2 linked regions of the Azoarcus olearius genome follow. The protein of the gene in region 1 interacts with the protein of each later gene in a pairwise test. Links are inferred from orthologs where the notes say so. Each region holds a gene or a part of one and is shown in the gene's direction. Other genes may lie near its edges.

What was found.
Region 2: the proteins of ftsA (region 1) and dqs_RS00920 interact in binary tests that used the Escherichia coli proteins (3 or more experiments, as listed by UniProt). The link is inferred for Azoarcus olearius from one-to-one orthologs.

Annotation. Positions count from the first base shown.
Region 1 is NZ_CP016210.1:988,804-1,000,141, forward strand. The notes cover bases 198-3,197. They hold ftsA (cell division protein FtsA), read left to right. Parts: upstream 198-1,082; coding sequence 1,083-2,312; downstream 2,313-3,197. Other genes in these bases: dqs_RS04710 (D-alanine--D-alanine ligase), read left to right, coding at 198-257; dqs_RS04715 (cell division protein FtsQ/DivIB), read left to right, coding at 250-1,086; ftsZ (cell division protein FtsZ), read left to right, coding at 2,454-3,197. Also shown: more of dqs_RS04710, read left to right, coding at 1-197; more of ftsZ, read left to right, coding at 3,198-3,596; lpxC (UDP-3-O-acyl-N-acetylglucosamine deacetylase), read left to right, coding at 3,762-4,685; dqs_RS04735 (hypothetical protein), read left to right, coding at 4,720-4,908; dqs_RS04740 (DciA family protein), read right to left, coding at 4,913-5,341; preprotein translocase subunit SecA, read left to right, coding at 5,447-8,176; dqs_RS04750 (HDOD domain-containing protein), read left to right, coding at 8,253-9,734; bifunctional glutamate N-acetyltransferase/amino-acid acetyltransferase ArgJ, read left to right, coding at 9,820-11,061; dqs_RS04760 (PP2C family protein-serine/threonine phosphatase), read left to right, coding at 11,176-11,338. UniProt on the Escherichia coli protein: Essential cell division protein that assists in the assembly of the Z ring. May serve as the principal membrane anchor for the Z ring.
Region 2 is NZ_CP016210.1:200,381-211,575, forward strand. The notes cover bases 5,088-7,944. They hold dqs_RS00920 (rod shape-determining protein), read left to right. Parts: upstream 5,088-5,922; coding sequence 5,923-6,966; downstream 6,967-7,944. Other genes in these bases: gatA (Asp-tRNA(Asn)/Glu-tRNA(Gln) amidotransferase subunit GatA), read right to left, coding at 5,088-5,466; gatC (Asp-tRNA(Asn)/Glu-tRNA(Gln) amidotransferase subunit GatC), read right to left, coding at 5,519-5,806; mreC (rod shape-determining protein MreC), read left to right, coding at 7,012-7,929; mreD (rod shape-determining protein MreD), read left to right, coding at 7,933-7,944. In the rest of the region: dqs_RS00885 (HIT family protein), read right to left, coding at 1-394; dqs_RS00890 (class II glutamine amidotransferase), read right to left, coding at 468-1,292; dqs_RS00895 (DUF3617 domain-containing protein), read right to left, coding at 1,356-1,874; Asp-tRNA(Asn)/Glu-tRNA(Gln) amidotransferase subunit GatB, read right to left, coding at 1,967-3,427; dqs_RS00905 (hypothetical protein), read right to left, coding at 3,485-3,997; more of gatA, read right to left, coding at 4,003-5,087; more of mreD, read left to right, coding at 7,945-8,454; mrdA (penicillin-binding protein 2), read left to right, coding at 8,464-10,353; rod shape-determining protein RodA, read left to right, coding at 10,350-11,195. UniProt on the Escherichia coli protein: Forms membrane-associated dynamic filaments that are essential for cell shape determination. Acts by regulating cell wall synthesis and cell elongation, and thus cell shape.

The DNA of each region.
Region 1 (11,338 bases):
ACTGCCCCTGCGGCCTGCCGCAGGCCGAAGAAGAGGCGCTGCAGGCGCTGATCCTCAAGAGCGCGCGCGTGCTTGGCTGCCGCGGCTGGGGCCGCGCCGACCTGATCCTGACCCCCGAAGGGCGGCCCTATTTGCTGGAGATGAATACTTCGCCCGGCATGACCGGCCATTCGCTGGTGCCGATGTCGGCACGTGTGGCGGGCATGTCGTTCGAAGCGCTGTGTCTGGCGATTCTCGCGGGAGCCCGTCTTGGCTGAGTTCCGCACGCGCGCCTCCGCCGCTGCTGCCCCGCGTGGGGCGGCGCGCGAGCGCGAGCGCGCGCGCGTGGAGCGCGGTCTGTGGCACCGGCCTGCGCTGCTGCACCTGATCTCCGACCTGTTGATGCTGTTCGCCGCGGTGGCGTTCGGCTGGGCGCTGGTGGCGTGGTTCGTGTCGCGGCCGCTGTTCCCGCTGCGCGAGGTGATCCTGCTGTCGCCGGCGGAGGAAGTGACCGAGGCCCAGCTGGAATACGTCGCCCGCACGGCGATCCGCGGCAACTTCTTCACCGTCGATCTGGAGGCGGTGCGCGAGGCGTTCGAGTCGGTGCCCTGGGTGCGCCGCGCCGAAGTGCGCCGCCGCTGGCCCGACGGTATCGAGCTGCGGCTGGTGGAGCAGCGCGCGGTGGCGTCCTGGAAGCCGGTGGAAGGCGGGGAGCCGCGGCTGGTCAATTCCGACGGCGAGCTGTTCGCCGCGACGACGACCGATCCGATGCCCGCGCTGGCGGGCCCGCAGGGCACCTCGCAGCGCCTGCTCGCGCGCTATCAGCAACTGGGGGCGATGCTGCAGCCGCTGAACCTGCATGTGGTGGGGGTCAGCCTGTCGGCGCGCGAGGCCTGGCAGCTGACGACGGACAACGGAATGGTGATCCTGCTCGGACGCGAGTCGGAGCAGGGCGTGCTCGACCGGCGACTGAAGCGTTTCATCGCCGCGTGGCCGCAACTGCAGCAACACGTGGGAACCACGGTGGCGGTGGCCGACCTCCGCTACCCGGGCGGATTCGCATTGACGCCGGCGGACGGCGTCATCGCAGGAAAAGGCAAGCAATGAGCAAGGAATACAAGGAACTGATCGTCGGGCTGGACATTGGCACCGCCAAGATCACCTGCATGGTGGCCGAGGTGCGGCCGGACGGCCGGCTCAATGTCGTCGGCCTCGGCACCCAGCCGACCAGCGGGTTGAAGCGCGGCGTGGTGGTGAACATCGAGGCCACGGTGGACGCGATCTCGCGCGTGATCCAGGAGGTCGAGCTGATGGCCGACTGCAAGATCCGCGATGTGTACACCGGCATCGCCGGCAGCCACATCAAGAGCTTCAACTCAAACGGCATGGTCGCGATCAAGGACAAGGAGGTCACGCCGCTCGACGTCGAGCGCGTGATCGAGGTCGCGCGCGCGATGCCGATCCCGGCCGAGCAGCAGATCCTGCACATCCTCACCCAGGAATTCATCATCGACGGCCAGGGCGGCGTGCGCGAACCCATCGGCATGAGCGGCGTCAAGCTGGAAGTGAAGGTGCACATCGTCACCGGCGCGGTGTCGGCGGCGCAGAACGTCATCAAGTGCGTGCGCCGCTGTGGCCTTGAGGTGATGGACCTGATCCTGCAGCCGCTGGCTTCCAGCTACGCGGTGCTGACCGAGGATGAGAAGGAGCTCGGCGTCTGTCTGGTGGACATCGGCGGTGGCACCACCGACATCGCCGTGTTCACCCAGGGCGCGATCCGCCATACCGCGGTGCTGCCGATCGCCGGCGACCAGATCACCAACGACATCGCGATGGCGCTGCGTACCCCGACCGCCGAGGCGGAGGACATCAAGATCCACCAAGGCGTGGCAATGCACCAGATGGCCGACGCCGAGGAAATGATCGAAGTGCCGGGCGTGGGCGATCGTCCGCCGCGCAAGCTGTCGCGCCAGGCGCTGGCCGACGTCATCGAGCCGCGCGTGTCGGAGCTGTTCGAGCTGGTGCAGGCGGAGTTGCGCCGCAGCGGCTACGAGGAACTGCTGTCGTCCGGCATCGTGCTGACCGGCGGTTCGTCGGTGATGCGCGGCATGGCCGAGCTGGGCGAGGACGTGTTCCACATGCCGGTGCGCATCGGTTCGCCGCAGTACGACGGGGGCTTGGCCGACGTCGTCTGCCAGCCACGCTACGCCACCGCGATGGGCCTGGTGATGGAAGGCGCGGCGCAGCGCCGGCGCGGCATCCAGGCGCGCGACACGCGTTCGGTGAAGCAGATCTTCGGGCGCATGAAGGCCTGGTTCGAAAAGAATTTCTGACCGCAGACATAAATGCAGTCATTTTGAATGAGTACCTGTGTTCGGCCCGATATTTAGTAGTAGACTTTATGGTTAATACTAGATACGGGTCGGTCGGGTGTCGGTTGAATAGCAGGGCCGTTTTCCATGGAGGCGAGGCAAATGTTTGAAATCGTTGAGAAAGAACCGACCGGAACGATCATCAAGGTGATCGGCATCGGGGGCGCCGGTGGCAACGCCGTCGATCACATGATCCGCGAGGGAGTGCAGGGGGTGCAGTTCATCTCCGCCAATACCGATGCGCAGGCGCTGTCGCGCTGCCTGGCGTCGACCAAGATCCAGCTCGGCGTCACCGGTCTTGGCGCCGGTTCCAAGCCGGAAGCCGGCCGCGCCGCGGCGCAGGAGTCGCGCGAGCAGATCGCCGCCGCGCTCGAAGGTGCCCACATGTGCTTCATCACCGGCGGCATGGGTGGCGGCACCGGTACCGGCGCCGCGCCGGTCGTGGCGGAAATCGCCAAGGAAATGGGCATCCTGTGCGTTGCCGTGGTGACCAAGCCCTTCGATTTCGAGAACCGCATCCGCGTTGCCGAAAGCGGCGTCGAGGAACTGACCCGCCACGTCGATTCGCTGATCGTGGTGCTCAACGACAAGCTGCTCGACGTGTTCGGTGACGATGCCGGCTTCGAGGAGTGCTTCCGCTCTGCCGACAACGTGCTGCGCTCGGCCGTCGGCGGCATCGCCGAGATCATCAACGTGCCGGGTCTGGTCAACGTCGACTTCCAGGACGTGCGCACCGCGATGGCCGAAATGGGCCGTGCCATGATGGGGTCGGCCGAAGCCTCCGGCATGGACCGCGCCCGCATCGCCGCCGAGCAGGCCGCCGTGTCGCCGCTGCTGGAGGGCACCGAGCTGTCCGGCGCGCGCTGCGTGCTGATCAACATCACCGCCAGCAAGTCGCTGAAGATGTCGGAAGTGCGCGACGCGGTGAAGACGGTGCAGGCCTTCGCCGCGCCGGAAGCCTTCGTCAAGTACGGCACCGTGTTCGACGAGAGCATGGGCGACAACATCCGCATCACCGTGGTCGCTACCGGCCTGGGCACCCCGCGCGCCGCGCGCCAGCCGGTGATGCAGGTTGTGCAGGGCACCGGCACTTACGGCCCGATGGGCGGTGTCGATGCCAACCCCGCGATGCCGGAGGTGTTCCGCACCGGCCGCGGCGGCGCCCGCACCACCGTGGATGCGATGGCGAGCAACGGCATGGGCAATTACGACATCCCCGCTTTCCTGCGCCGTCAGGCCGACTAAGCACTGCGGCGTCCAGCCGCAGCCGACGGGCATCCCGTGCGTGCCGCCGCCTCCGGCGCGCGCGGGATGCCCGTCGCTTTTTCCTATCGCCGCGATAGCGCCCCCGCTGCCGGAAGCCCTCCATGGCACGTGCTAAACTATTGGCGTGATGAAGGAAAACAACAAATGATCCGGCAACGTACGCTCAAGTCCACGGTCAAGGCGACCGGGGTCGGCCTCCATGGCGGGCGCAAGGTCAACCTTGTGCTGCGGCCTGCTGCGCCGGATACCGGCATCGTCTTCCATCGCGTCGACCTCGATCCGCCGCTCGACCTGCCCGCCGATCCGTACGCCGTCTGCGACACCCGCATGTGCTCCGGGCTGGAGAAGGGCGGCCAGAAGGTCGGCACCGTCGAGCACCTGATGTCCGCGCTGGCCGGGCTGGGTATCGACAATCTGCATATCGACGTCGATGCGCCGGAAATTCCCATCCTCGACGGCAGCTCCGGCCCCTTCGTGTTCCTGCTGCAGTCCGCCGGCATCGAGGAGCAGAAGGCGCCCAAGCGCTTCCTGCGGGTCAAGAAGCCGGTGGAGTACCGCGAGGGCGACAAATGGGTGCGGCTGGAACCCTACGACGGTTTCCGGCTCGACTTCTCGATCGTCTTCAATCATCCGGCCATCGACAGCACCTCGACCGCGGTCAGCATCGACTTCGCCACCCACTCCTATGTGCGCGATGTCGCGCGGGCGCGCACCTTCGGCTTCATGCAGGATGTCGAGTTCATGCGCGCCAACGGGCTGGCGCTGGGTGGCAGCCTGGAAAACGCGATCGTGATGGACGAGTACCGGGTGCTCAACGCCGACGGGCTTCGCTACGCGGACGAGTTCGTCAAGCACAAGGTGCTCGATGCGATCGGCGACCTCTATCTGTGCGGCCATCCGCTGCTGGCGCGTTATTCGGCTCACAAGTCCGGCCATGCCTTGAACAACCAGATCCTGCGTGTGCTGCTCGAAGACCGCAGCGCCTGGGAGATCGTCAGCTTCGAACGCGAGGCCGCGACGCCGCCGGCGGTGGCCCACCAGTTCGCGCCGGTGCTGGCGGCCGCGTGAGCGCTCCGCACCCATCAAAAACCGGACGGGCGCAATGCTGATCATGCGGCTCGCCATCCTGCTCGTGGTGCTGGGCACCGGCGGCTCGCTGCTGCTGTGGCTCGCCACCGGCAAGCCGCGCTACAAGGCGTGGGCGTGGAAAAGCCTGCGCTTCGGGCTGGTCGTGGTGTTGGTGTTCTTCGCGCTGCTTCTGGTCGAACGGGTGCTCGCCCCCACCCTTTGACGCTTCAGCTGCTGCGTCGCGCCAGCCGTTCCAGCGATGCGCGCAGCGGCGAATCCGCCGGCAGCGTGGCGGCAAAGTCGGTGATGCTGCTGCGCGCCGTCTGCGAGATGTGGCGCTCCGGCGGCGGCCGGCGCCATTCCGCCTGCTGTGGCGTCGCCACCTTCACCTTGATCGACTGCAGCGGATAACCGGCCTGGAGAAACTGGGCCTGCAGGCTGGGCAGCATCTGCTTGAGCCGGCTGGCGGCCGCCCCGCCCTGTGCGGCGATGACGAGCGCGTCGTCCTTGATGTTGGCGACGCGGCACGCGTCGGCCAGCGCCGGCGGCAGCAGGCGTTCCAGCACGCCCTGCAGGCGGCGCAGCCGGGCGGCGTGGTCTTGCAGGCGGGCGAGGGCGTCGCCGCTGCCGAGGTAGCGTTGCAGGAGTCGGGTCATGGTGCGGCGCGGAGGGCGTTTTGGTGGCGCCAGTGGCGCGTCATGGGGCGATTAACGCGACATGATAAACTCGCCGCTTTGCCGAATCGACCTCGCCCCCATCTCATGATCTCCGGTCTGCTCAAGAAACTCTTCGGTAGTCGCAACGACCGTCTCATTCGCCAGTATTCCCAGAACGTGCGCAAGATCAACGCGCTCGAGCCGGAGATCGCAGCGCTTTCCGACGAGGCCCTGCGGGGCAAGACCGGCGAGTTCCGCCAGCGGCTGGCGGACGGTGCGACGCTGGACGATCTGCTGCCGGAAGCGTTCGCCGTCGTGCGCGAAGCCGGCAAGCGGGTGCACGGCATGCGCCACTTCGACGTCCAGCTGATCGGCGGCATGGTGCTGCACGACGGCAAGATCGCCGAAATGCGCACCGGCGAAGGCAAGACCCTGGTCGCAACGCTCGCCGCCTACCTCAACGCGCTGCCCGGCAAGGGCGTGCATGTCATCACGGTCAACGACTACCTGGCCAGCCGCGACGCCGAGATGATGGGGCGCATCTACGGCTTTCTTGGGCTCACTACCGGCTGCAACCTGTCGCGCATGGGCCATGCGGAGAAGCAGCTCGCCTACGCTGCGGACATCACCTACGGCACCAACAACGAATTCGGCTTCGACTACCTGCGCGACAACATGGTCTATGCGACCGGCGAGCGGGTGCAGCGCGGCCTCAACTTTGCCGTGGTCGACGAGGTGGACTCCATCCTAATCGACGAGGCGCGCACGCCGCTGATCATCTCCGGCCAGGCCGAAGACCACACCGACCTTTACCTGAAGATGAACCAGGTGGCACCGCTGTTGAAGCGCCAGGAAGGCGGGCTGGACGACAAGGACAGCGTGATCGAGCCGGGCGACTACACGGTCGACCTCAAGGCCCATCAGGTGCTGCTCACCGAGCAGGGCCACGAGAATGCGGAACAGATCCTGGTGCGCATCGGCCTGCTGCCGGAAGGCGCCGGGCTGTACGAGCCGGGCAACATCCTGCTGGTGCATCACCTTTACGCCGCGCTGCGCGCCCATGCGCTGTACCACAAGGACCAGCACTACGTGGTGCAGAACGGCGAAGTCGTCATCGTCGATGAATTCACCGGCCGCCTGATGGCGGGCCGGCGCTGGTCCGACGGGCTGCACCAGGCGGTCGAGGCCAAGGAAGGCGTACGCATCCAGGCCGAGAACCAGACGCTCGCCTCGATCACCTTCCAGAACTACTTCCGCATGTACGGCAAGCTCGCCGGCATGACCGGCACCGCCGACACCGAAGCCTTCGAGTTCCACCACATCTACGGTCTGGAAACGGTGGTGATCCCCACCAACCGGCCGATGGTGCGCAAGGACGAGAACGACAAGGTCTACCGCACCGCCAAGGAAAAATGGGAGGCGGTGATCGCCGACATCGCCGACTGCGTCAAGCGCGGCCAGCCGGTGCTCGTGGGTACCACTTCCATCGAGACCAACGAATACCTTTCCGGCCTGCTGAACAAGGCGAAGATCGCCCACCAGCTGCTCAACGCCAAGCAGCACGACAGCGAAGCGCAGATCGTCGCCCAGGCCGGCCGTCCCGGCGTGGTGACCATCGCCACCAACATGGCTGGCCGCGGTACCGACATCGTGCTCGGTGGCAATATCGAGAAACCGGTGTCGCAGGTGCGCGACGACGACAGCGTGCCCGCCGCCGAGAAGGAAAGCCGCATCGCCGCGCTGCGCGAGGAATGGCGCAAGGTGCATGAACAGGTGATCGCCGCCGGCGGGCTGCACATCATCGGCACCGAACGCCACGAGTCGCGCCGCATCGACAACCAGTTGCGCGGCCGTTCCGGCCGCCAGGGCGACCCTGGCTCCAGCCGCTTCTACCTGTCGCTGGAAGATCCGCTGATGAAGATCTTCGCCGGCGAGCGTCTCAACGCGATCATGGTCCGGCTGAAGATGCCCGAAGGCGAGGCGATCGAGCACGGCATGGTGACGCGCTCGCTCGAATCCGCCCAGCGCAAGGTCGAGCAGCGCAACTTCGACATCCGCAAGCAACTGCTCGAATACGACGACGTCGCCAACGACCAGCGCAAGGTCATCTACCAGCAGCGCAACGAACTGCTCGAAACCGAGGACATCTCCGAAACCATCCAGGCGATGCGTCAGGGTGTGCTGCACGACCTGTTCCGCACCTATGTGCCGGTCGACAGCGTGGAAGACCAGTGGGACATCGCCGGCCTGGAGCAGGCGCTGGCCTCGGATTACCTGCTTAAGCTGCCGCTGCTGGAGTGGGTGAAGGCCGAGCCCAACCTCGACGACGAAGCGATCCTGAAGCGCATCATCGATGCCGGCGAGGAAGCCTACGCGGCCAAGATCGCCCAGGTGGATGCCGCGGCCTGGCACCAGTTCGAACGCAACGTGATGCTGCAGAGCCTGGATACCCACTGGCGTGAGCATCTGGCGGCGCTCGACCACCTGCGCCAGGGCATCCATCTGCGCGGTTACGCGCAGAAGAATCCCAAGCAGGAGTACAAGCGCGAAGCGTTCGAACTGTTCGAGACCCTGCTCGACACGGTCCGGGCGGATGTCTCCAAGCTGCTGATGACGGTGCAGATCCGCACCGAAGCGCAACTGGACGAGGCGGAAGCGCCGCCCGAGATGGAAAACGTGCAGTATCACCACGCCGATTACGACGAAGCGCTGGCGGCGGCCGCGGCCAGCACGGCGGAGACGCCGGTGCAGGGCGGGCCGAAGGTGGGCCGCAACGACCCTTGCCCGTGCGGATCGGGGAAGAAATACAAGCATTGCCATGGCAAACTGAGCTGACCGTGCGGCGTCGCCACAGCTTTGAAGGACGGCCCCTTGCGGGCCGTCTGCATTTGCGGCGGCGGGGAGAGGGATCATGGCGAACAGACCCGACGACAAGAGCGGCGCACAGCGTCCGCAGCAGGCACGCGAACCACGTGGCGCGCAGGAATGGGTGGTGCATATCCGCGAGCAGGAGATGCCGGGATTCGGCGCCACGGTGGCGGCGGTGCACCGCGTCACCGGCGACGAGCAGGCCTCCGCCGGGCGCCTCGCCCAGGTCATCCTGCAGGATGCGGCGCTCACCACCAAGGTGCTCAAGCTTGCCAACAGCGCCTACTACAACCCCACCCGCCAGCCAATCAGCACCATCAGCCGCGCCATCGTGGTGCTCGGCTTCAATGTCGTCGTCGAGATCGCGATCGGCATCATGCTGGTCGATGCGCTGCTGACCGGGGGCGTGCGCCAGCGCGTGGTGGCCGAGATGGCGCGTTCCTTCCATGCCGCGGTACAGGCGCGCGCGCTGCTGCAGTTGCGCAAGGAGCGCGTGGGCGAGGAAGTCTTCATCGCCGCGCTGCTGGCCCGCGTGGGCGAGATGGCGTTCTGGTGTTTTGGCGGCGCCACCGCGCAGCGGCTGGATGGCCTGCTCGGCGCCGGCAACCTGGGGCCGGAGGAGGCGCAGCAGGCGGTGCTCGGCTTCGGCCTGCGCCAGCTTTCGCTGGGCCTGGCACGCGAATGGCGCCTGGGCAGCCTGCTAGTCGAGGTGCTCGAAGCGCGCCCGCGTCCCACGGTGGAGGAACTGGCGGTGGCGCACGCCCATCGTCTTGCCGCCACGGCCGAGAAGGGCTGGGACAGTCCGGCAATGGAGGCGATGTTCGAAAGCCTCGCGGTGTTCACCGGCGAGCCGGTGGAAGTCTTGCGGCCGCTGCTGGCGGCCAGTGCCGCGGAGGCCGCGCAGATCGCGAGCTTTTACGGCGCCAGCGAGGCCGGGCGGATGATTCCGCTGCCGGCTCCGGCCGTACTGGATACCGCCGCCGCCGAACCGCTGAAGGAGGCGGACCCGCTGCTGCAGCTGCGGATCCTGCGGGAAATATCCGGACGGGTCGCGGCGGGGGCGTCGGTGGGCGAGGTGCTCGAGCTCGTGCTCGAGGGCATCTACCGCGCGGTGGGCTTCGAGCGGGTGTTGTTCGCGCTGCTCGCGCCCAACCGCCAGCAGTTGGTCGGCAAGGCGGCGCTCGGGCGCGGTGCGGAGGCCTTGTCGCAGCGTTTCGTATTCACGCTGGACCAGGCGGCGGACGATCTGCTCAACGCCTTCTTCCGCTCACCGCGATTGATGCGGCTGGGCCCCGGGCAGCACCCCGCGGGCCTGGACGCGGGGCGGCTCGAACTGGTGGCCGGCGCCGCGCATGGCTGCATCGCGCCGATCCAGGTGCAGGGACGCCTGATCGGGCTGTTCTACGCGGACCGCCCCCGCGCCCGGACGCCGATCGACGACGACAGTCTGGCCAGCATGTTGCTGTTCAGCCAGCAGGTTTCCCTTGCCGCCGCGCGCGGCCTGCCGGGGGCCCGCCAGCAGTAGCGACCGGATCGGCTATGATCGCGGGCGCCCGTATCCACCCAGCCGGCCCGCCGCCGGCTGCTCTTACCAGTCCGGAGACATCCGCATGGCAGTCAATCTGAATACCCCGAATCCCGCTGACCTCCTGCCGGTTGCCGGCGTCCGACTCGGCGTGGCCGAAGCGGGCATCCGCAAGGCCAATCGCCGTGACCTGACGGTGATCGAGCTGGCCGCTGGAGCGCGTGTTGCCGGTGTGTTCACCACCAACCGCTTCTGCGCTGCGCCGGTGCAGGTGTGCAAGGCCAACCTCGCCGCCGGCAATCCTATTCGCGCGCTGGTGATCAACACCGGCGTCGCCAACGCCGGCACCGGCGAGCCCGGGCTGGCGGCGGCCAACGCCACCTGCGATGCGCTCGCACGCGGACTCGGCATCGACGCCGGCCAGGTGCTGCCGTTTTCCACCGGCGTGATCCTCGAGCCGCTGCCGGTCGATCGCCTGGTCGCCGGCCTGCCGCGCGCGATCGCCGACCTGCGCGCCGACGCCTGGTTCGATGCGGCCCACGCGATCATGACCACCGATACGCTGGCGAAGGCGGTGTCGAGCACCGTGGAGATCGGCGGCCGCACGGTCACGCTCACCGGCATCAGCAAGGGCGCCGGCATGATCAAGCCCAACATGGCGACGATGCTCGGCTATCTCGCCTGCGACGCCGCCGTCAGCCAGGCCCTGCTCGACGAACTGGTGAAGGAGGCGGCCGACCTGTCCTTCAACAGCATCACCGTCGATGGCGACACCTCCACCAACGACTCCTTCATCCTGATCGCCACCGGCCAGGCGGGCCATGCCGAAATCACCGACCCCGCCTCCGCCGACTACCGGGCGCTGCGCGATGCCGTGGTCGATGTCGCGATCCGTCTTGCGCAGGCCATCGTGCGCGACGGCGAGGGCGCCACCAAGTTCATGACCATCGCGGTCGAAGGCGGCAAGGACCGCGAGGAGTGCCGCAAGGTGGCTTATGCGGTGGGGCATTCGCCGCTGGTCAAGACCGCCTTCTTCGCCTCCGATCCCAACCTCGGTCGCATCCTCGCGGCGATCGGCTATGCCGGCATCGGCGATCTGGACGTCGCTGCGCTGCGGGTGTGGCTGGGCAGCCCGCAAGAGTCCGTGCTGGTCGCCGAGCACGGCGGCCGCGCCGCGAGCTATCGCGAGGAGGACGGCGCCCGCATCATGAAAGAGGCGGAACTGACGATCCGCATCGACCTGGCCCGCGGCGGCGCCAGCGCGACCGTGTGGACCTGCGATTTCTCCTACGACTACGTCAAGATCAACGCCGATTATCGGAGCTGAGCGGCGCTCCGGCGCGGCCGGGTGGCGTGATATCGTCATGGCGCCCGGGCGCGGCAGCGTGCGGGTGCGGTCGCGCCGCTGCGACCGCCCCAGGCGCCGATCACCGGAGGGGGGATGGTAAGGCCAAGCAGGCGGGCGGCTTTCGCTTGCCATATCGGCGGACGCGCCGAACAGCAGGATCGTGCTGCGTGCTTCACCAGCCGTGACGGCCGCAATCACCTGCTGGTCGTCGCCGACGGCATGGGCGGCCACCAAGGCGGTGAGCTGGCCTCGCACG
Region 2 (11,195 bases), 780 kb from region 1 along the record:
CGGCCTGGACTGCACGCGCAAGCACAGCGGTGTCCGGGCCGGGGTGGGCCACGCCCTCGCGCTGGGCCGGCCCCCACACGGATTCGGGGAAGTGGCGGTCGTCGGCAAAGCGCGGGATCACATGCCAGTGCAGGTGGGGCACCATGTTGCCGAAGCTGGCCAGGTTGATCTTGGCCGGTTGCATCAGCTGCCGCAGCGCCGCTTCGGTGGCGAAGACCACGTCCATCAGGTGGCGCCGGTCGGCGGCCGCCAGGTCGGTCATCTCGGCCACATGGTCGCGCCACACCACGCGACAGAATCCTGGATGGGCGGCATCGTCGACGCGGATCACGCTACAGCGTTCATCCTGCCAGACGAGCTTGGCACGGTCGATCTGGCACAGCGGGCAATCCACTTGCATGGCGGGCAAACCTGGCCGGAGGGGATGCCAACTTTAACGCGCCGGCATCGGCGTGGATAAGGAAAATTTACGCACTTCGGATGGGGGTGGCGCAGGGCGGGGCGGCCACCGTGGGCAGCATCCCGAGTTCGTCGGGCACGCCGTGGCGGAACGACATCAGGGTGCCGGACGGCATCCGGTGCCAGGTCTCGTTGTCGGTCAGCGGAATGGTCGCAATCACCGCCACCCGGTCGTTGGGCGTGGTGACCTCGCTGAAGTCCACCGCCAGGTCTTCGTCCGCCAGATGGGCCAGCGCAAACGGCGCTTGTCGCAGCACGTAGGCGAGGCGCGAGGAGCAATGGGCAAACAGGCGCTCGCCGTCCGACAGCAGGAAGTTGAATTCGCCGTGGCGGCCGATCGCGGTTGCCAGTTCGGCCAGGCAGGCGTGCAGCGCGGGCGCCGGCGGCGGGCGGTCGCCGAAACGGCGGGCGAGTTCGTCGAGGATGTGGCAGAACGCGGTTTCGGAGTCGGTGCCGCCGACCGGCTGAAAGCGGCCGGACAAGGCCGGCGCGTAGTTCAGCAGGTTGCCGTTATGGGCGAATATCCAGTAGCGCCCCCACAGCTCGCGCTGGAACGGGTGGGTGTTTTCAAGCCGGATCTCGCCCTGGGTCGCCTTGCGGATGTGGGCGATGACGTTGAGCGAGCGGATCGGGTATTGCCGCACCAGCTCGGCGACGGCGGAGTCGGCGCTGGCGCAGGGATCGAGGAACAGGCGCACGCCCTTGCCTTCGAAGAACGCGATGCCCCAGCCGTCACGGTGGTGGTCGGTCAGGCCGCCGCGGGCGCGAAAGCCGGTGAAGGAAAAGCAGATGTCGGTGGGCACATTGCAGTTCATGCCCAGCAGCTGGCACATGGCGGGCTCCGGCGGCGAACGGGAGTTCGATTATAGGCGCCGGGCTGGCTGCCGCCGTGTCCCTCAGCGGCGCTGCATGCCCTTCATCATCGCGTCGAGATCGATGCCGCCGACGCCCTGGCGCACGATGTCGCCGGGTTTCTGGCCGGGCTGGCATTCGCCCAGCCAGCGCGAATCCTGCCGCATCGTCATGCTGGCCATGCCTTGCAGCGGCGGGTTGTAGGTGCTGTACAGCTCACCGCTGTAGCGGGTGGTGAAGTCGCCGGTGAAGCTGCCGCGCAGGTTGGCGAGGCTGCCTTCGATGCGGCACACCGCGCTGAAGGTGCTGCGTTCGCCTTCGCGGCGCCAGGTCTGCTGCTCGCAGCCGCCCTGCTTGCCGCCGCGCTGGTACAGGATGTCGTCGGTGTTGGGGCCGACGCACATCTGCAGCATCTGGGTGAGGCCGCCGAGTTCCACCAGCGTGGTCTTCATTTCCCACAGGCCGGGCTTGCGGCGCGGCATGTCGGCCGGCGGCTCGGCCAGGGTGGGTGCGGCGACGAGCGCGGCGAGCGCGCCGGCGAGGATGGAAAGTCGGCGTTGCATGGGACGGCTCCGGTGCACAAGCCGGCAGGATAAGCAGTGCGGCCAGGCAAGGAAACCGCGCCGGGGTAAGCGCAGGTTTCGGCCGCCAGCGCTCAGCCGGCCAGCTTCTTCTTCAGCAGTTCGTTGACCTGGGCCGGGCTGGCCTTGCCCTTGCTCGCCTTCATGACCTGGCCGACCAGGGCGTTGAAGGCCTTGTCCTTGCCGGCGCGGAATTCCTCGACCGACTTCTGGTTGGCGGCGAGCACTTCGTCGATCATCGCTTCGATCGCGCCGCTGTCGGTGACCTGCTTGAGGCCCTGCTTGTCGATGATTTCGTCAGCACTGACGCCTTCGCCGTTCCACAACGCCTCGAACACCTTCTTGGCGATCGCGTTGGAGATGGTGTTGTCGGCGATGCGCGCCACCAGGCCGGCGAGCTGGGCTGGCGATACCGGCGACACGGCGATGTCGAGTTCGGCCTTGTTGAGGCGCGCGGCGAGGTCGCCCATCACCCAGTTGGCGCAGGGCTTGGCGAGCGCGGCGCCGGCGGCGTCCACGGTGGCCTGGTAATACGTGGCGACTTCCTTGGACGCGGTGAGCGTGGTGGCGTCGTAGGCGGAGAGGCCGAGCTGCTCGATGAAGCGGGCCTTCATCGCTTCCGGCAGTTCCGGCATCTCGCCCTGCACCCGCGCCTTCCATTCCGGCGAAATCACCAGCGGCAGCAGGTCCGGGTCGGGGAAGTAGCGGTAGTCGTGGGCGTCTTCCTTGGAGCGCATCATGCGCGTCTCGCCGGTGTCCGGATCGAACAGCACGGTGGCCTGCTGGATGGTGCCGCCGTCCTCGATGGTGTCGATCTGCCACTGCACCTCGTAGTCGATCGCCTGCTGCAGGAAGCGGAAGGAGTTGAGGTTCTTGATCTCGCGCCGGGTGCCGAACTGCTCTGCGCCCTTTTTGCGCACCGAGACGTTGGCGTCGCAGCGGAACGAGCCTTCCTGCATGTTGCCGTCGCAGATGTCGATCCAGCGCACCAGCGCATGCAGCGTGCGGGCGTAGGCCACGGCTTCCGCCGACGAGCGCATGTCGGGTTCGGAGACGATCTCGAGCAGCGGCGTGCCGGCGCGGTTGAGGTCGATGCCGCTCATGCCGTGGAAGTCTTCGTGCAGGCTCTTGCCGGCGTCTTCTTCCAGATGGGCGCGGGTCAGGTTCACCGTCTTCTCGTAGGCGTTCTCACCTTCGCCGACGCGGATGGTGATGGTGCCGCCCTGCACCACCGGCAGCTCGAACTGGCTGATCTGGTAACCCTTGGGGAGGTCGGGGTAGAAGTAGTTCTTGCGCGCGAACACGCTGGTCGGCGCCACCGTGGCGCCGATCGCGAGGCCGAAGCGGATCGCGCGTTCGACCGCGCCGCGGTTGAGCACCGGCAGCACGCCCGGCAGCGCGATATCGACCGCGCTCGCCTGGACGTTGGGTTCCGCGCCGAAGGCGGTGCTGGCGCCGGAGAAAATCTTCGACGCGGTGTTGAGCTGGGCATGGACCTCCAGCCCGATGACGACTTCCCAATCCGATCTGCTCATGTTCGTTTCCGTTGTTTCAGGCGGTGCACGGCCAGGGTCGGGCCGGCACGTTGCGCGTCAATTGCATTGTCCGCTCGGGCGGTCCACCAGGATGGGCCACACGTACTCGAAAGTGCCCTTGCTGCAGCGGTTGGCGCACTGGGTGAAGGCGACCGTGACCTGGTCGCCCTGTTCCCACATGCGCACCGTGCAACCGTCGCGGGCCCGCAGTTCCACATGGGTTTCGGCCGGCACCTGGCGGAAGTCCGCCAGATCGAAATGGCAGCTGCCGCGGCGTGGCACCTCGACATTGGCGGCGAAGCCGCGCACCTGCGACGCGCTGACGTCGAGCCGGGTGGAGGCCGCGTAGCCGGCTTCGTCGCGGAAGGTGCAGTCGGCCTGCACCGTGAGCGGCCGGATCGGCATCGGCTTCAGGCGGCCGCGGGCGGCTGTCGGCGCTTCTTCCATCTCTTCGGCTTCCTGCCGGGTGGCCGGCTCGGTTCCGGCCGGGGGCGTCGCGCAGGCCGCCAGCCACAGCGCTAACCCGGCTGCGGCGATGCGGCCGGCGAGGCGGAGGGCGAAGCGGGCCATGGGCGTTACTCGGGGCGCTGCAGATGCCAGTCGCTTGCCTGCTGGTACTGGTGTGCAGTGGCCAGCAGGCGGCTTTCGCCGAAGTAGTTGCCGATCAGCTGCAGGCCCACCGGCAGGCGCCCGGCGCCGAAACCGCAGGGGTGGGACAGGCCGGGCAAGCCGGCGAGGTTGACCGCGATCGTGTAGATGTCCGACAGGTACATCTGCACCGGGTCGTCCGCCTTCTCGCCAATCGCCCACGCCGTGGTCGGGCTGGTGGGGCCGGCAATGACGTCGCACTGCGCGAAGGCGGCCTGGAAGTCCTGCGCGATCAGGCGGCGCAGCTTCTGCGCCTGCAGGTAGTAGGCGTCGTAGTAGCCGTGCGACAGCACATAGGTACCGACCAGGATGCGGCGCTTGACCTCGGCGCCGAAGCCTTCCGCGCGGCTCTTGCAGTACATGTCGTTGAGGTCGCCGTATTCCGCGGCGCGGTGGCCGTAGCGCACGCCGTCGAAACGGGACAGGTTGCTCGACGCCTCGGCCGGCGCGATCACGTAGTAGGCGGGCACGGCCAGTTTGGCGTTGGGCAGGCTGACCTCGACGGTGACGGCGCCGAGCGCGCGGTACTGGTCGAGCGCGGCGTCCACCGCTGCGCGCACGTCGTCCGCCATGCCTTCGGCGAAGAACTCGCGCGGCAGGCCAATGCGCAGGCCGGCGAGCGGCTTGCCGCCGGCGGTGGGCGCGAGTGCGGCCGCGTAGTCCTCGGCCGGGCGGTCGAGGCAGGTGGAGTCGCGCGGATCGAAGCCGGCCATGGCCGTGAGCAGCAGCGCGCAGTCTTCCGCCGAAGCGCCGAAGGCGCCGCCCTGATCGAGCGAGGAGGCGTAGGCGATCATGCCGTAGCGGCTGACGACGCCGTAGGTGGGCTTGATGCCGGTGACGCCGGTGTGCGAGGCGGGCTGGCGCACCGAGCCGCCGGTGTCGGAGCCGGTGGCAAGCGGCACCAGGCGGGCGGCCACCGCGGCCGCCGAGCCGCCCGACGAGCCGCCGGGAATGCGGGTGGTGTCCCACGGATTGCGCACCGCGCCGTAGTGCGAGGACTCGTTCGACGAGCCCATCGCGAACTCGTCCATGTTGGTCTTGCCCAGGCTGACGGCGCCGGCGTCCTTCAGCCGGCTGACGACGTGGGCGTCATAGGGGCTGACGAAGTCGGCCAGCATCTTCGAGCCACAGGTGGTCAGCACGCCTTCGGTGCAGAACAGGTCCTTGTGCGCGAGCGGGATGCCGGTGAGCGGACCGGCAGTGCCGGCGGCGATGCGGGCGTCGGCCGCGCGCGCGGCGGCGAGCGCGCCTTCGCGGTCGATCGTGATGAAGGCGTTGAGGGCCGGATTGCGTTCCGCGATGCGGTCGAGGAAGAGCGTGGCCAGCTCGACGCTGGAAACCTGCCGGGTGTCGAGCGCGCGGCGCAGCTCGGAAACGGAAGCGTTGATCATGGGCGGGAAGCGTGTGGGCGCGGCCGGCAGCACAGGGGTGCCGGCCGCGGGTTCATTCGATGACCTTGGGCACCAGATACAGGCCGGCCTCGGTCTGCGGGGCGACGGACTGGAAGGCGCTGCGGCGGTCGGTTTCGGTGACCACGTCGTCGCGCAGGCGGGTGGCCAGCTCCTGCGGATGGCTCATCGGCTCGACCCCGGCGGTGTCGACCGCCTGCATCTGCTCGATCAGGCCGAAAATGCCGTCGAGCTTGGCGCGAACGGCGTCGATTTCACCCTCGGAAATCGCCAGGCGGGCGAGGCGGGCAATGCGGCCCACCTGTTCATTGGACAACGACATGGGGAAACAAAACCTGCTGAATCGACAAAGGTTTGTAGGTTATCATATCCGCCTTTGGCCTGGCTCCGGGCCCGCCCCTCCGCGGCGCTTCTTCCCCACCGGTTTCGGAATCCCTCATGTTTGGTTTTCTGCGCTCTTATTTTTCCAACGATCTCGCCATCGACCTTGGCACTGCGAACACGCTGATCTACGTGCGCGGCAAGGGCATCGTGCTCGACGAACCCTCCGTGGTCGCCATCCGCACCGAGGGCGGTCCCAACGCCAAGCGCACCATCCAGGCGGTGGGCCACGCGGCCAAGCAGATGCTTGGCAAGACCCCGGGCAACATCACCGCGATTCGCCCGATGAAGGACGGTGTCATCGCCGATTTCGTCGTCACCGAGCAGATGATCAAGCAGTTCATCAAGAAGGTGCACGATTCCCGCCTGCTGTCGCCCAGCCCGCGCATCATCATCTGCGTGCCCTGCGGCTCCACCCAGGTCGAACGCCGCGCGATCCGTGACGCGGCCCTCGCCGCAGGCGCCTCGCAGGTGTATCTGATCGAGGAACCGATGGCCGCGGCGATCGGCGCCGGCCTGCCGGTGTCGGATGCCACCGGCTCCATGGTGGTCGACATCGGCGGGGGCACCACCGAAGTCGGCGTGATCTCGCTCGGCGGCATGGTCTATGCCGGCAGCGTGCGCGTCGGCGGCGACAAGTTCGACGATGCCATCGTCAATTACATCCGCCGCAACTACGGCATGCTGATCGGCGACACCACCGCCGAGAACATCAAGAAGAACATCGGCTCGGCCTTCCCCGGCTCCGAAGTGCGCGAAATGGAAGTCAAGGGCCGCAACCTGGCCGAAGGCATCCCGCGCAGCTTCACCATCTCGTCCAACGAAATCCTGGAAGCGCTCACCGAACCGCTCAACCAGATCGTCTCCGCGGTCAAGATCGCGCTGGAACAGACCCCGCCCGAACTCGGCGCCGACATCGCCGACCGCGGCATGGTGCTAACCGGCGGCGGTGCGCTGCTGCGCGACCTCGACCGCCTGCTGATGGAGGAGACCGGCCTGCCGGTGATCGTGGCCGAGGAGCCGCTGACCTGCGTGGCGCGCGGCTGCGGCCTGGCGCTCGACAAGATGGACAAGCTCGGCTCCATCTTCACGTCGGACTGATCCGCGCAGTCACGGCGTTTTTCCTGCTGATCCGGAAATCCCAGGATGTCCCTCGCCGGCCATCAGCCGCCTCCTATTTTCCGGCGCGGCCTCGCACCGCTGGCGCGCCTGTTCCTGCTCGTCTCGGTCTGCCTGGCGATGCTGGTGGCCGACCTGCGCTTCCGCTACCTGGAGGTCTTCCGCCAGGGGCTGTCGGTGGTGACCTACCCGCTGCAGATGGCCGCGGCGACGCCGGCCGATTTCGTGCGCAACGCCTCGCGCTATTTCGCCACGCTGATCGAGGTCCAGCTCGAAAACGCCGACCTGCGCCGCCAGCAGCTCGGCGCGGCCGAACGGCTGCTGCGCTACGAGCAGCTCGAGCAGGAATACAAGCAGCTGCGCGGTCTGATGCAGATGGCCGAGCGGGTGCAGGTAAAGAGTGTCGCCGCCGAAATCCTCTATAACGCGCCCGATCCCTTCGCGCGCAAGGTCATCCTCGACCGCGGCGCGCAGCAGGGGGTCGAGGCCGGCCTGGCGGTGGTCGATTCCGACGGCGTCATCGGCCAGGTGACGCGCGTCTATCCGATCCAGTCCGAAGTCACGCTGCTGACCGACCGCAACCAGGCGATCCCGGTGCGCGTGCTGCGCAACGGCTTGCGCGGGGTGCTGTTCGGTACCGGCCAGGGACGCATCGAGCTGAGGTTCGTGATCGCGGGCGCCGATATCCAGGTGGGCGACATGCTGGTCACCTCGGGGCTGGACGGCGTGTTCCTGCCCGGTTTGCCGGTGGCCGAAGTGCTGTCGGTCGACCGCGAGGCGGAGGCCTTTGCGCGCATCGTCTGCAAGCCGGTGGCGGGCGTCGAGCGCAGCAGCCAGGTGCTGGTGCTGGGCCGCGCCGAACCTCCGCCGCCCATTCCGGTCGATCCTGCGCCGGCGCCGCCGGCCGAAGGGCGGCGGGCCCGCCGTGGCGATGGAGGACACTGACCCATGCAGCCGACAAATCGTTCGAGTCGCATCCTGCTGCCGGTCCGGCTCGGCTTCATCTATTTCAGCCTGATGGTCGCGCTCGCGCTCGCTTACGTCCCCACGGGCCGGTTTCCGGGCGTGCCCGACTGGGTGGCGCTGGTGCTGGCCTTCTGGTGCATCCGCGAACCGCTGCGCATCGGCATGGGCGCGGGTTTCCTGTTCGGCGTGCTCGTCGATATCGGTCAGGGGGCGGCGATGGGGCAGCATGCGCTCGCCTACGTCGTGCTTGCCTATCTGGCCACCGGCCTGGCGCGCCGGGTGATGTGGTTTCCGCCGCTGCTGCAGGCGCTGCATGTGTTGCCGATGCTGCTGGCGTCGCAGATGCTGATGGTGGCGGTGCGGCTGATCGCGGGGGCCGAGTTCCCCGGCTGGGCGTATTTCCTGTCGAGTTTCACTGCCGTCGCGCTGTGGGTGCCGCTGAACTACCTGCTGCTGCTGCCGCAATACCAGCCGGTCGACCGGGACGACAACCGGCCGATCTGATCCGCGCCCATGACCGAGTTTCGCACCCCGGCCCAGGAAAAATCGCGCTTCCGCAACCGTGTGGTGGTGGCAGCGCTGTTCATCCTCGCCTGCTTCGCGCTGCTGGCGATGCGCTTCTACTACCTGCAGGTGACGCGGCACGCGTATTTCCACACCCGCGCCGAGGACAACCGCATCGCACTGCTGCCGGTCGTGCCCAACCGCGGCACCATCACCGACCGCAACGGCGTCGTGCTGGCGCGCAACTATGCCGCCTACACGCTCGAGATCACACCGTCCAAAGCGGGCGACCTGGAGGCGACGATCGACGGCCTCGCCGAAGTCGTCACCATCGAGCCGCGCGACCGCCGCCGGTTCCGCAAGGTGCTGGAGGAAAGCCGCAACTTCGAGAGCGTGCCGATTCGCACCCGGCTGACCGACGAGGAGGTGGCGCGCTTTACCGCGCAGCGTTACCGCTTCCCCGGCGTGGAGGTCCAGGCGCGGCTGTTCCGCGACTATCCCGAGGGCGAGGTCGCGTCGCACGTGATCGGCTACATCGGCCGCATCAACGATCGCGACGTGGAGCGCATCGAGGAGCGCGGCCAGACTGCCAACTACCGCGGCTCCGAGTACATCGGCAAGGCCGGGCTGGAGCAGTCCTACGAGGCCGAACTCCACGGCCAGACCGGTTTCGAGCAGGTGGAAGTGAACGCCGGCGGGCGCGCCGTGCGGCGGCTGTCGCGCACCGCGGCGATGGTCGGCAACAACCTCGAGCTGACGCTGGACATCGAACTGCAGAAGATCGCCGAAAACGCGTTCGGCAACCGGCGCGGCGCGCTGGTCGCGATCGAGCCCGGCACCGGTGGCGTGCTCGCGCTGGTGTCCAAGCCCACCTTCGATCCCAACCTGTTCGTCGAGGGCATCTCCGCGCAGGACTGGAAGCAGCTCAACGATTCGCCCGACCACCCGCTGCTCAACCGCGCCATCTTCAGCGCCTACCCGCCCGGCTCCACCTTCAAGCCCTTCATGGCGCTCGGCGCGCTGACCACCGGCAAGCGCACGCCGGGCTACGTGATGGCCGATCCGGGCTACTTCGTGTCGGGCGGCCACCGCTTCATGGACGACAAGGTCGGCGGCCACGGCATGGTGGATCTGCACAAGTCCATCGTCGTGTCCTGCAACACCTTCTACTACCAGCTGGCCAACGACATGGGCATCGACGGCATCGCCGACTTCATGCGTCCGCTCGGCTTCGGCTCGCGCACCGGCATCGACGTGCCGGGCGAGGCGGAAGGCGTGCTGCCGTCGCCGGCCTGGAAGAAGAAGCGCTTCCGTCGTCCCGAGCAGCAGCGCTGGTTCGGTGGCGAGACGATTTCGGTCGGCATCGGCCAGGGCTACAACGCCTACACCCCGCTCCAGCTTGCCAACGCACTGGCCACCGTCGTGAGCGACGGCAAGGTGTTCCGCCCCCACCTCGTCCGGCACGTGGTCGACGCGCGCGACAACCGCCGCGTAATCGAGCCGGAGCCGCTGCGCCAGCTCAACTTCAAGCCGGAGCACCTCGCGCTCGTGCGGCGCGCGATGGTGGACGTCAACAAGAGCGGCACCGGGGCACGCGCGTTCGCCGGCGCGCCCTACGAGGTCGGCGGCAAGACCGGCACCGCGCAGGTGTTCTCGTTGAAGGGCGCCAAGTACGTCGAGGGGCGCGTCAGCGAGCGCCTGCGCGACCACTCCTGGTTCATCGCTTACGCGCCGGCCGACAACCCCAAGATCGCGCTCGCGGTACTGGTCGAAAACGGCGGCTTCGGCGCCCAGTCGGCGGCCCCGATCGCACGCCAGGTGATCGACTACCACCTGCTCGGCAAGCGGCCCAACCAGCCCGCCGGCGAGGATGCGGATGCACCGGAGAGCACCGAATGAGCGATCACCGCTTCAATCCGCTGCTGTTGCTGCGCGCGGTGCTGCGTCCGATCGACCCGGTGCTGATGCTGGTGCTGATGATGTTGCTCGGCTACGCCTTTGTGCTGATGGCGAGCGCGTCGCCAGACCGGCTGGACTCGCAACTGGTCAACACCACCGTGGCGCTGCTGGCGATGTGGGTGGCGGCCTGGCTGCCCAGCCAGCGCTTGCTGAGTTTCGCGCTGCCCTTGTATGCGCTGGGCGTGGTACTGCTGGTCGCGGTCGAACTGTTCGGCGAGGTCTCGAAGGGCGCGCAGCGCTGGCTGCACGTCGGCGTGACCCGCATCCAGCCCTCGGAGCTGATGAAGATCGCGATGCCGCTGATGCTGGCGTGGTACTTCCAGCAGCGCGAGGCCAAGATCGGCCTGCGCGAGTTCATCGTCGCCGGCCTGCTGCTGGTGGTGCCGGTAGGCCTGATCCTGATCCAGCCCGATCTGGGCACCAGCCTGCTGGTGACCGCCGCGGGCTTCTACGTGATTTTCTTCGCCGGCCTGTCGTGGAAGCTGATCGTCCCGGTCGGCCTCGTCGGCATCATAGGCATCGGCTCCATCGTCGCCTTCGGCGACACCCTGTGCCAGCCCGACGTCGATTGGTTCGGCCTGCGCGAATACCAGAAGCAGCGGGTATGCACCCTGCTCGATCCCACGCGCGACCCGCTGGGCAAGGGCTTCCACATCATCCAGTCCACGATCGCGATCGGCTCCGGCGGCGTGGTCGGCAAAGGCTGGATGGACGGCACCCAGACCCACCTCGCCTTCCTGCCCGAGCGGCATACCGATTTCATCTTCGCGGTGCTCGCCGAG